3 regions of the Lentzea sp. NPDC051838 genome follow, and region 3 is predicted to be linked to each of the others. Evidence: riboswitches for the same ligand, from Rfam matches in the RefSeq annotation. Region 3 holds a riboswitch; each other region holds the start of a gene.

Region 1 (3,268 bases), on a different contig from region 3:
TACCGGCAGCTCGACTACTGGGCCAGGACCGGACTCGTCGCTCCGACGGTGCGGATGGCTCACGGGTCCGGGAGTCAGCGGTTGTACTCCTTCAAGGACATCCTGGTCCTGAAGGTCGTGAAGCGACTGCTCGACACCGGGGTGTCCCTGCAGAACATCAGGGTCGCGGTCGACCACCTGCGCCGCCGCGGCGTGCAGGACCTGGCGAAGATCACGCTCTTCTCGGACGGCACGACCGTCTACGAGTGCACCTCGCCGGAAGAGGTCGTGGATCTGCTGCAGGGCGGTCAGGGCGTGTTCGGCATCGCGGTTTCCGGTGCCATGCGGGAGATCTCCGGGACGATCCACGAGTTCCCCGCCGAGCGCGCGGACGGCGTGGAGATCGCTCCCATGACGGAGGACGAGCTGACCCGCCGGCGTCGCGAGCGCGCGACCGGCTGAAAGATCATGGCCGACTGGCCGTCCTCAATGGCCGGTCGGCAGACGCGCTGGACGGGGAGTGCTCCCTAGCGTCGAGCGCATGAGCTGCACACCCTCCTGGCAGGTTCTGAAGGTGCTGGCCGACGCGGTGCGGCAGGCGTCGCGACCGGAGTCCGGTGTCGTCGGCACCGAGCACCTGCTGATCGCCCTGGCGGACTCGATCGGCCGCGGCCGCAGGCTGGGCGTGAAGTCGGTACGGGCCCAGGCGATGGTCGGAGGCTGGGCCGGCGACGACGGTTTCGCCGTCGAGTCCGGTCCGGACGTCACCGCGCTGATGCGCACAGCCCACCACCACACCCATGTCGAGCCCGTCCTGCCGGTGAGCCGTGCGCTGGACGGGTGTCTGCGGGCGGCGATCGCCGAGGCGGGCGACGGTGCGCTGACCACGACCCATCTCTCGGTGGCGTTGCTGTCGCTCGAGTCCGGACGCGCTGCCGACCTCTTCGGCGCTCTGCGCGTGGACGTCGAGGCGACGATCGAGGCCGTGCGGAAGGCCGCGGAACCGGAAGACGCGTCGGCGGTGTGGTTGCTGCGCCAGGCAGGGGCGTTGGAAGGCGAGTCCGGGAGCGGCAGCATGCGGTGGCTGACTCGGTTGATCATGCGCCGCCGAAGCACAGGCGGACCGGTGCTGAACGTCGTGCGCATGGAGGCGAAGAGGCTGGCGGTGGCCGCCGGGCGTCAGGAAACCGCCGCGGACCTGGTGGCGGCGGTGTTGACTGTCGACCACCAGCTGACCGTCTCCAGGCGGCGGTTGCGGCCGGAGTTCTCCTCCGGTGGCGCGGCGGCGCTGCGGGCGGCCGGCGTGGATCCGGCGACGTTGCCTGCCGCGACCGGCGCCGGGATCGACCGGTTCGTCGAGGGCGCGAAGCTCGTCGCGGCCAAGCGCGGGGACGCCGTGGTGGGCACCTCGCACCTGCTGGTGGCGGTGCGCGACGACCTGCTCGACCCGGTCGGCAGGGTGCTGCGAGGTCTCGCTGTTGAGACGTAGGTCGCGTCCCTAGCGACTACCTGGGCTGCCTGCGGGTATTCTTCGCGGGTAGTCGCTGAACTCAGGCGGGAGAGACCGGGTCACAGAGCCCGGCGCCGAAGGAGCAAGTCCCTCCCCGGGAACCTCTCAGGCATCCAGGACCGCCCGAGCGAGACGCCTCTGGAAAGTGGATCTTTCGAGATCCCGCCGACGGTGAAAGCCCTGGTTCGCGCCGGGGTGAACCTCTCAGGCGCCCATGATGGGTACGGACAGAGCGGGGAGGGCACCAGGACACGTGTGCCCGCAGCCCCCGGAGGCGTTTGATGACGCAGGACCGCATTCCGCTCGCCGCTCTCGAGCACGGCACCCCGTTCGCCGACCGCCACGTCGGTCCGCGCCCGGCCGAACTCGCGCGCATCCTCGACGTCATCGGCGTCGGATCGCTGGAGGAGCTGGCGCAGCACGCGGTGCCTTCGTCCATTCACGAGCGCGACCTCGTGCTCGACCTGCCGGTGCCGGCGACGGAGACCGAGGCGCTCGCGGAGCTGCGCGAGCTCGCGTCGCAGAACCGCCCGATGACGCAGATGATCGGTCTCGGCTACTACGACACCGTCACGCCCGGCGTGATCCTGCGCAACGTGCTGGAAAGCCCGGCCTGGTACACGGCCTACACGCCGTACCAGCCGGAGATCTCGCAGGGCCGTCTTGAGGCGCTGCTGAACTTCCAGACCATGGTCGGCGACCTGACCGGCCTGCCGGTGGCCAACGCGTCCATGCTGGACGAGTCGACCGCCGCCGCCGAGGCGATGACGCTGGTGCGCCGCGGCGGGCGTTCGAAGTCCAACAAGTTCGTCATCGACGCCGACACGCTGCCGCAGACGCTGGCCGTGATCGAGACGCGCGCCGAGCCGCTGGGCATCGAGATCGTCGTCGCGGACCTGTCGCAGGGCATCGAGGGCCTCGGCCTGGGCGGCGACTTCTTCGGCGTGCTGCTCTCGTACCCCGGTGCGTCCGGTGTGGTGCGTGACCAGAAGGACCTGATCGAGGAGATCCACAACGCCGGTGCGCAGGCGGTCGTCGTCGCGGACCTGCTGGCGTTGACGTTGTTGCGCGCGCCGGGCGAGATCGGTGCGGACGTCGTCGTCGGCACCACGCAGCGCTTCGGTGTGCCGATCGGCTTCGGTGGCCCGCACGCCGGGTACATGGCCGTCCGTTCCGGGTTGGAGCGTCAGCTGCCCGGCCGTCTGGTGGGTGTCTCGGTCGACTCCGACGGCTCGCTCGCCTACCGCCTGGCCTTGCAGACGCGCGAGCAGCACATCCGCCGCGAGAAGGCCACGTCGAACATCTGCACCGCGCAGGTGCTGCTCGCGGTGATCGCGTCGATGTACGCGGTGTACCACGGTCCCGAGGGTCTGCGGGCGATCGCGACCCGCGTGCACCGCTTCGCCACCGTGCTCGCCACGGGCCTGTGCGAGGCCGGGCTGGACGTCGTGCACGGCGAGTTCTTCGACACCGTCCAGGTGCGCGTCGAGGGCCAGGCCGCCGCGGTGGTCGAGAAGGCTCGCGCGGCCGGCATCAACCTGCGTCAGGTCGACGCCGACGTCGTGGCAATCGCTTGCGACGAGAAGACGACGCGCGCACACGTCATCGCGGTGTGGGAAGCGTTCGGCGTGACGGGGTCCGATGTGGACGCCATCGACGCCGACACCGCGGACGGCATCCCGGCCGACCTGCGCCGCACGTCCGACTACCTGACCCACCCGGTCTTCCACGCGCACCGCTCCGAGACCGCGCTGCTGCGCTACCTGCGTGCGTTGTCGG
Region 2 (3,268 bases), on a different contig from region 3:
CACTCGGGCATCGAGAAGTAGAGCCCGTTCTTCAAGCCCGGCGTGTACTTCCGCGACGCGTCGAACAGCTCCTTCACGAGGTCACGGCGAGGCCCGAGGTCGACGGAGTCGCGACCGGACACCTTGGAGTCCCACAACGCGAAGCCCTCGTGGTGCTTGGAGGTCAGCACGTAGTACTTCGCGCCGGCCTCCTCGAACAGCCGCACCCACTCCTCCGGCTTGAACTTCGACGTGGTGAACTGCTGGATGAACTGGTCGTACGAGAAGTCCTTCCCGAACGTCGCCGCGTGGTACGGGTTCACGGCGTTCGCAGGGTCCTGCATCCACTGCCAGTACCACTCCGCGTACTGCTCACCGGGCGGCGACCAGGCGGGCACCGAGTAGAGCCCCCAGTGGATGAAGATCCCGAACTTGGCGTCGTCGAACCAGTACGGCGACTCGTGCGCGCCCAACGACGCGTCGGTCGCCTGGTAGTCGGCCACACCCAGGGTGAACCGGGCGTTCTGCGAGGCCGTGACCCGTCCCGACGAAGCCACCACGCGACCGTCGAACGTGCCGGTCCGGTACGCGTGGATGCCGATCCGCACCCGAGCTTCCTCACCGGGCGCGAGCCGCTTCACGGTCGCCGGCTGCAGCGTCACCACGCCCAGCCCCTCGGCGCGCACCGAGACGTTGGAGAGCCACTGGTCACCGAGGTTCACCACGGTGGCCTCGATCGTCTGGCCACCCACGCGCGGCAGCTTGGTCGTGCTGCGGGCGCCGCGAACCGCGAACACCGTGCCCTTGCCCACCGGCTGCACCGACAGCGCGAACACGTGCAGCGAGGACTTGCCCTCGACCGCCGGGCTCGTGACCGGCAGCGTGACGCCGATCGCCTCCTTCTGGGGATCCGCCCAGACCTGGGAGGTCCCGATCGACACGGGGTGCTCGTCACGTCCGCCGGGCGAGTACCGGAACGGCGCGGAGATCGGACCACTGCCCGAATACCAGTCGGGCCCGCTGACCGAGCCCGATGTCGTGGACCCGTCCGCGTAGTGCACGGTGACGGTCCCACCAGCGGCCCCGTACGAGGACGCCACGAGGAAGTGCAAGGTCAGGTAGCGGCCGCGCGGCAGGTCGATCCGCTGCCCCAGAGCGACCGCGTTGTTGTTCTTGGCCTGTGAATTTCCCGGGAACAGGTACGGCACGCCATCTGCTGTGACCTGGCCGGACGGCAGCGCCTCCGCCGGGAACGCGTAACCGGAACCGTCGAAGTTGCCGGTCCGGTCGGTAGCGGTGTCGATGCCGTCGTTGTCGAAGTATTGGGTAAGAGGAACGCTGATCGGAGACGGTGCCGGAGCTGCCGAAACAGCGGGCACGGGAACCAGGACGAGGGTGGTGAGCAAGGCGACGATGAACGGCTTCCTCATTGAGACCTCCGATGTCTGCCTCTCCTCACCATGGCAGCGCTCTCCCCGATGTCAACCTTGTCGCGTTGACACTTGGCGGTGGACGCACATAGCGTTCGCCTGGTCTCGAAGGACTCAAAACTGAACATCGGCCGTGGTGCGCTTTTGGTCGAACCAAGAAGCACCGAAACCCGAGTGGGAGAGACCTCGACGAAGCAGTCGGGGCGCCGAAGGGGCAAGCTCCCGCACACTCTCAGGCAGCAAGACCGCTCGGGATAGGCAACTCTGCACGGCGGAGGGGGCGTTGGTTGTCCTGACCCGTCATCAGCCAGAGGAGTCGCCGTGGAGTTCCCCGAGAACCTGCTCTACACCGTCGAGCACGAGTGGGTCGACTGGACGCCGGGTACCCAGGACCCGCTGACCTGCGGAATCACCGAGTACGCCGCGGACGCCCTCGGCGACATCGTCTTCGTGCAGCTTCCCGAGGTCGGCGCCAAGGTCGTCTCGAACGCCGTCTGCGGCGAGCTCGAGTCCACCAAGTCCGTCAGCGACCTGTTCTCCCCGGTGACGGGTGAGGTGATCGAGGTCAACGGTGCGGTCGTCGACGACCCGGCCGTCATCAACACCGACCCGTACGGCGCCGGCTGGCTGTTCAAGGTCCGGGTCGAGTCGGCGGAGAACCTGCTCACGGCGGCCAAGTACGCCGAGCTCACCAAAGACTGACCTGCCAAGAAATTGAGCACCGCCCCCACCACGAAGGACTGATCAGTGGCGATCAGCGTTTTCGACCTCTTCTCCGTCGGCATCGGACCGTCCAGCTCCCACACGGTCGGCCCGATGCGCGCTGCCGCGATGTTCGTCGAGAAGCTCGGGGCACGAGCGTCCGAAGTGGACCGCGTGCACGTCGAGCTGTTCGGCTCGCTCGGCGCGACCGGGCACGGCCACGGCAGTCCGAAGGCCGTGTTCCTCGGTCTCGAAGGCAACCTCCCCGAGGAAGTCGACCCCACGACCGCGGCGACCCGCGTCGAGGAGATCGTCACCTCCGGACGCCTGAAGCTCGGCGGCGCGCACGAGATCGACTTCGTGCACGACCGCGACCTCGTCATGCACCGCCGCAAGTCGCTTCCGTTGCACCCCAACGGGATGAGCTTCGAGGCGTACCAGGGTGACGAGTCGGTCGAGTACGCCGTCTACTACTCGATCGGCGGCGGGTTCGTCGTCGACGAGAACGCGTCGGGCACCGACCGGATCAAGCCGGACACCACCCCGTTGCCGCACCCGTTCCTCACCGGCGACGAGCTTCTCGCGCGCTGCCGGGAAACGGGCCTGTCGATCAGCGAGATCATGATGGCCAACGAGCTGTCGTGGCGGACTGAAGACGAGGTGCGCCAAGGACTTCTGCACATCTGGCACGTGATGCAGGAGTGCGTCGAGCGCGGCTGCACCGAGCACGGCGTCCTGCCCGGCGGCCTCAAGGTCCGCCGCCGCGCCGCCGAGATGCGCAAGCGCCTGGAGGGCGAGCACTTCGTCACCGACCCGCTGCGGGTCATGGACTGGGTGACGCTCTTCGCGTTGGCGGTCAACGAGGAGAACGCGGCAGGCGGCCGTGTCGTCACGGCACCGACCAACGGCGCGGCGGGCATCGTCCCGGCGGTGCTGCACTACTACACGAAGTTCGTGCCGGGCGCTTCGGACGACGGCGTGGTCAGGTTCCTGCTCACGGCGGGCGCGATCGGCGTGCTGTTCAAGGAGAACGCGTCGATCTCCGGTGCCGAGGTCGGGTGCCAGGGCGAGGTCGGCTCGGCGTGCTCGATGGCGGCCGGTGGCTTGGCCGAGGTCCTCGGCGGCACACCGGAACAGGTCGAGAACGCGGCCGAGAT
Region 3 (3,268 bases):
CGCTCCACGACGTCGACGTGCTCGCAGCCGCCGTAGTAGCGACGGCCGGGGTAGCCCTCGGCGTACTTGTTGGTGAGCACCGAACCCTGCGCCTGCAGCACCGAGACGGGCGTGAAGTTCTCCGAGGCGATCATCTCGAGAGTGCCCTGCTGGCGCGCCAGCTCGGCCGCGACGGCCTCGGCGACCTCGGGGTCGTACTCCGCGAGGGAGGCGTTGAACTGGTCGGACATCTGGAAGATCTCCCTACTTGGCGCGCTTGTAGAACGGAAGTGCGACGACCTCGACCGGCTGCTTCTTGCCGCGGACGTCCACCAGCAGTTGGGTGCCGGGCTCGGCACTCGCCTTCGTCACGTAGGCCATGGCGACGGAGTAGCCGAGGGTCGGGGACAGCGCGCCCGACGTCACCTCGCCCACGACCTCGTCGCCGTTCAGCACCGCGTAACCGTGCCGCGGGGCGCGGCGCTCGGGGGTCTTCAGTCCGACCAGGACCGAGTCCACACCGGACTCCGACACCTTCGTCAACGCGTCGCGGCCCACGAAGTCACCCGGCTTGTCGAGCTTCACGACGCGGCCGAGGTTCGCGTGGTACGGCGTCAGCGACGTGGTCAGTTCGTTGCCGTACAAGGGCATTCCGGCTTCGAGACGCAACGTGTCGCGGCAGCCCAGACCGCACGGCTTCAGCTCGTGCGACGAACCCGCCTCCAGCAGCGCGGCCCACACGGCCGGAGCGTCGGCCGGTGCGAGGAACAGCTCGAAGCCCTCCTCGCCCGTGTACCCGGTGCGCGCGAGCAGCGCGTCGACACCGGCCACGGTGGACGGGTACGACGCGTAGTACTTCACCGTCGACAGGTCGGTGTCGGTCAGCCCGGAGAGGATCTCGACCGACTTCGGGCCCTGGATCGCGATCAACGCGTACTCGGTCGACTTGTCCGTGACGACCGTGTCGAACCCGGCGGCGCGCTCGACGAGGGCCTCGGCGACGACGAGAGCGTTGGAGGCGTTCGCGACGACCATGAACTCCTCGTCGCCCAACCTGTACACGATCAGGTCATCGATCACGCCGCCGTCGGCCTGGGTGATCATCGTGTAGCGGGCCTTGCCGACCGCGAGCGCCGAGATGTGGCCGACGAGCGCGAAGTCGAGCGCCTCGCCCGCCTGCGGCCCGGTCAGCACGATCTCACCCATGTGCGTGAGGTCGAAGAGGCCCGCGGTGGTGCGCACCGCGTGGTGCTCAGCCAGCTCGGACGAGTAGCGCAGCGGCATCCGCCAGCCCGCGAAGTCGGTGAACATCGCGCCGAGCTGCTCGTGCTCGGCGTTCAGAGGCGTGAGGCGGGACATCAGAACGCTCCTCCTGGGTGCGCCGAAGAGCCGGACCAGGCCGGCTGAGGCAACGAAAGAATGACACGGTCCATCGGAGACTCCTCACTAGAGCGAGCCTCCCCCTCTGTCATGAGCCTGAGAGCTTCGCCGCGCGGGACGCGACTTGCACCGTGGGCGAGGCCGATGGGCCTGCTTTCCAGAGTTGCCTTCGTCGTGCGGTATCTGTGCCTGAGAGATTCCGGGGAGGGATTGCTCCTTCGGCGCCCCCGCGAGAGGGGTCTCTTCCGCGCGACATCGACGGCCGTGTTCAGTTGGTAGCCCCAGACGCTAGCAGGCCAAACGTCACAGCGGCACGCCCTGCGCAGTCTTCTCGACCACCTTGCGCTCAGCCCAGAACGACAGGAACGGGATCGTCCCGGCGAGCAGCACGAGGGCGGTGCCCTTGATCGACCAGCGCAGCTTGAGTGCCAGGTCGACCGAAATCACCAGGTAGATGGCGTAGAGGAAGCCGTGGACCGGGCCGACGACCTTCATCGCGCCACCCATGTCCGCGGCGTACTTGAGCACCATCGCCACGACCAGGAGCAGCAGGAAGACACCGACCACGTAAGCCATGACCCGGAACCGGGTCAACGCACCCTTCATCTGCCCGCCTTCGCTCAACGACCGTCCCGCGCGTTGAGGTCCGCGAGCATGCGGTTGTAGGCCGCGAGCTCCGCGTCTTCAGGATCGTCGAAGTGCTCGACAGGCGCGGGTTTGACGGCGTCAACGGTAGTCACCGGCTTCGCGGCGGGTGCAACCGGCTCCGGCGTGGGGAGAGGCTCGTCACGACGCTGGCGCGCCAGACGGCGAAAGCGCCACACCATGAAGGCCGGGAAGAGGCCGAACAGCGGCCACTGGAGCACGTAACCCAGGTTCTGGAACGTGCCGCTGGCGGACTCGAAGCGCTGCCACTGCCAGTACGCGAGCCCGCAACAAGCGATCAGTGCGACCAGACAGCCAAGTCCGATCAACACTCGCTGGGGAGTAAGGAGGCCGCGCACGACCTCCAGACTACTTGGGTACGGGGCTGCCCCGTGAAGACAGCCCGTCCACCTTTCCTACGCCACGCCGTCCCGGCGCTGCCTCTGCAGACGTGCGACGCACCAGGCTGCGGCGGAACCGCGGCGAAGGTGCTGGAGAACCGTCATCGGACCCAAGCGCCGTCCGAGGTCGGCAGGGGTCAGGCCCGCCGCGCGGTAGTCGAGCGCGCGCTGGTCCAACGGGCTGATGCCCGCGTCCCACCACTGCTCGGCCTCTGCGACGTCGCCCACCAACTGCCAGTAGCTCGCCGCGGCAGCGAGCAAAGCCTCGGGTGCCTCCGGCGCCCGCTTGCGCATCGCGGCCACGTAGGCCGGATCCGCCGAGTCGACCTTGACCAAGCCACGCGACGACCCGCCCCTGCCTCCCCGCTGCACGGGGATGCCTGGCGCCGAGGGGGGTGCCTCAGCGAGCCACGCGTTCTTGATCCGGTTCACCTCCTGCATCTCTGCGTCATCAGACCGTTCAGCCGCCCACTGCTGCAACAGCTCGTGGACCCCGGAGTCCTCGACCATATGTGCCTCCTCGTCGGTCGGGGATCGGCCATTGCAGCGGAAGGTATTCGGTAGGTCTGACAATCGCCAGACCCTGAATCCCCAGAACACCCGTTACCAGTGCGTGATTGGCCGCATTCCACCCGTCCGGCTCAACGCGAACGGTCGTTCCTCACCCAGAGTCACTAGGCGACGGGGGTCGCCGTCCCGAAGAGGCTCCTGATGAAGGTGATGATCGACTCCGCGCCCTGACGCAGCCAGCCGAGCACCTGCTGGACCGCGGCAGCGGACTGCTCGGGCTGGGTGATCAGGAGGAACAGCACCAGCGCGACGCCCGCCAGCACTAGCACCTTCTTGAGGTTCACAGGTACCTC

The links. Region 3 has a riboswitch for glycine ahead of gcvT (glycine cleavage system aminomethyltransferase GcvT). Riboswitches for the same ligand answer to the same signal wherever they lie in the genome.
Region 1: linked by a shared signal. The riboswitch ahead of gcvP (aminomethyl-transferring glycine dehydrogenase) and the one ahead of gcvT (glycine cleavage system aminomethyltransferase GcvT) in region 3 are both predicted to bind glycine.
Region 2: linked by a shared signal. The riboswitch ahead of gcvH (glycine cleavage system protein GcvH) and the one ahead of gcvT (glycine cleavage system aminomethyltransferase GcvT) in region 3 are both predicted to bind glycine.

What each region holds. Positions count from the first base shown of each region.
Region 1 covers NZ_JBFAYI010000002.1:86,438-89,705, forward strand. Annotated here, with positions in the region: gene AB0M24_RS06325 (MerR family transcriptional regulator) at 1-441, shown strand, start outside; gene AB0M24_RS06330 (Clp protease N-terminal domain-containing protein) at 521-1,468, shown strand; glycine riboswitch at 1,525-1,621, shown strand; gene gcvP (aminomethyl-transferring glycine dehydrogenase) at 1,771-3,268, shown strand, end outside.
Region 2 covers NZ_JBFAYI010000026.1:13,485-16,752, reverse strand. Annotated here, with positions in the region: gene AB0M24_RS36580 (alpha-L-fucosidase) at 1-1,409, opposite strand, end outside; glycine riboswitch at 1,575-1,667, shown strand; gene gcvH (glycine cleavage system protein GcvH) at 1,731-2,111, shown strand; gene AB0M24_RS36570 (L-serine ammonia-lyase) at 2,157-3,268, shown strand, end outside.
Region 3 covers NZ_JBFAYI010000019.1:9,661-12,928, reverse strand. Annotated here, with positions in the region: gene glyA (serine hydroxymethyltransferase) at 1-230, opposite strand, end outside; gene gcvT (glycine cleavage system aminomethyltransferase GcvT) at 244-1,338, opposite strand; glycine riboswitch at 1,435-1,526, opposite strand; glycine riboswitch at 1,527-1,617, opposite strand; gene AB0M24_RS31620 (DUF3817 domain-containing protein) at 1,663-1,965, opposite strand; gene AB0M24_RS31615 (hypothetical protein) at 1,980-2,363, opposite strand; gene AB0M24_RS31610 (hypothetical protein) at 2,421-2,915, opposite strand; gene AB0M24_RS31605 (hypothetical protein) at 3,080-3,268, opposite strand, start outside.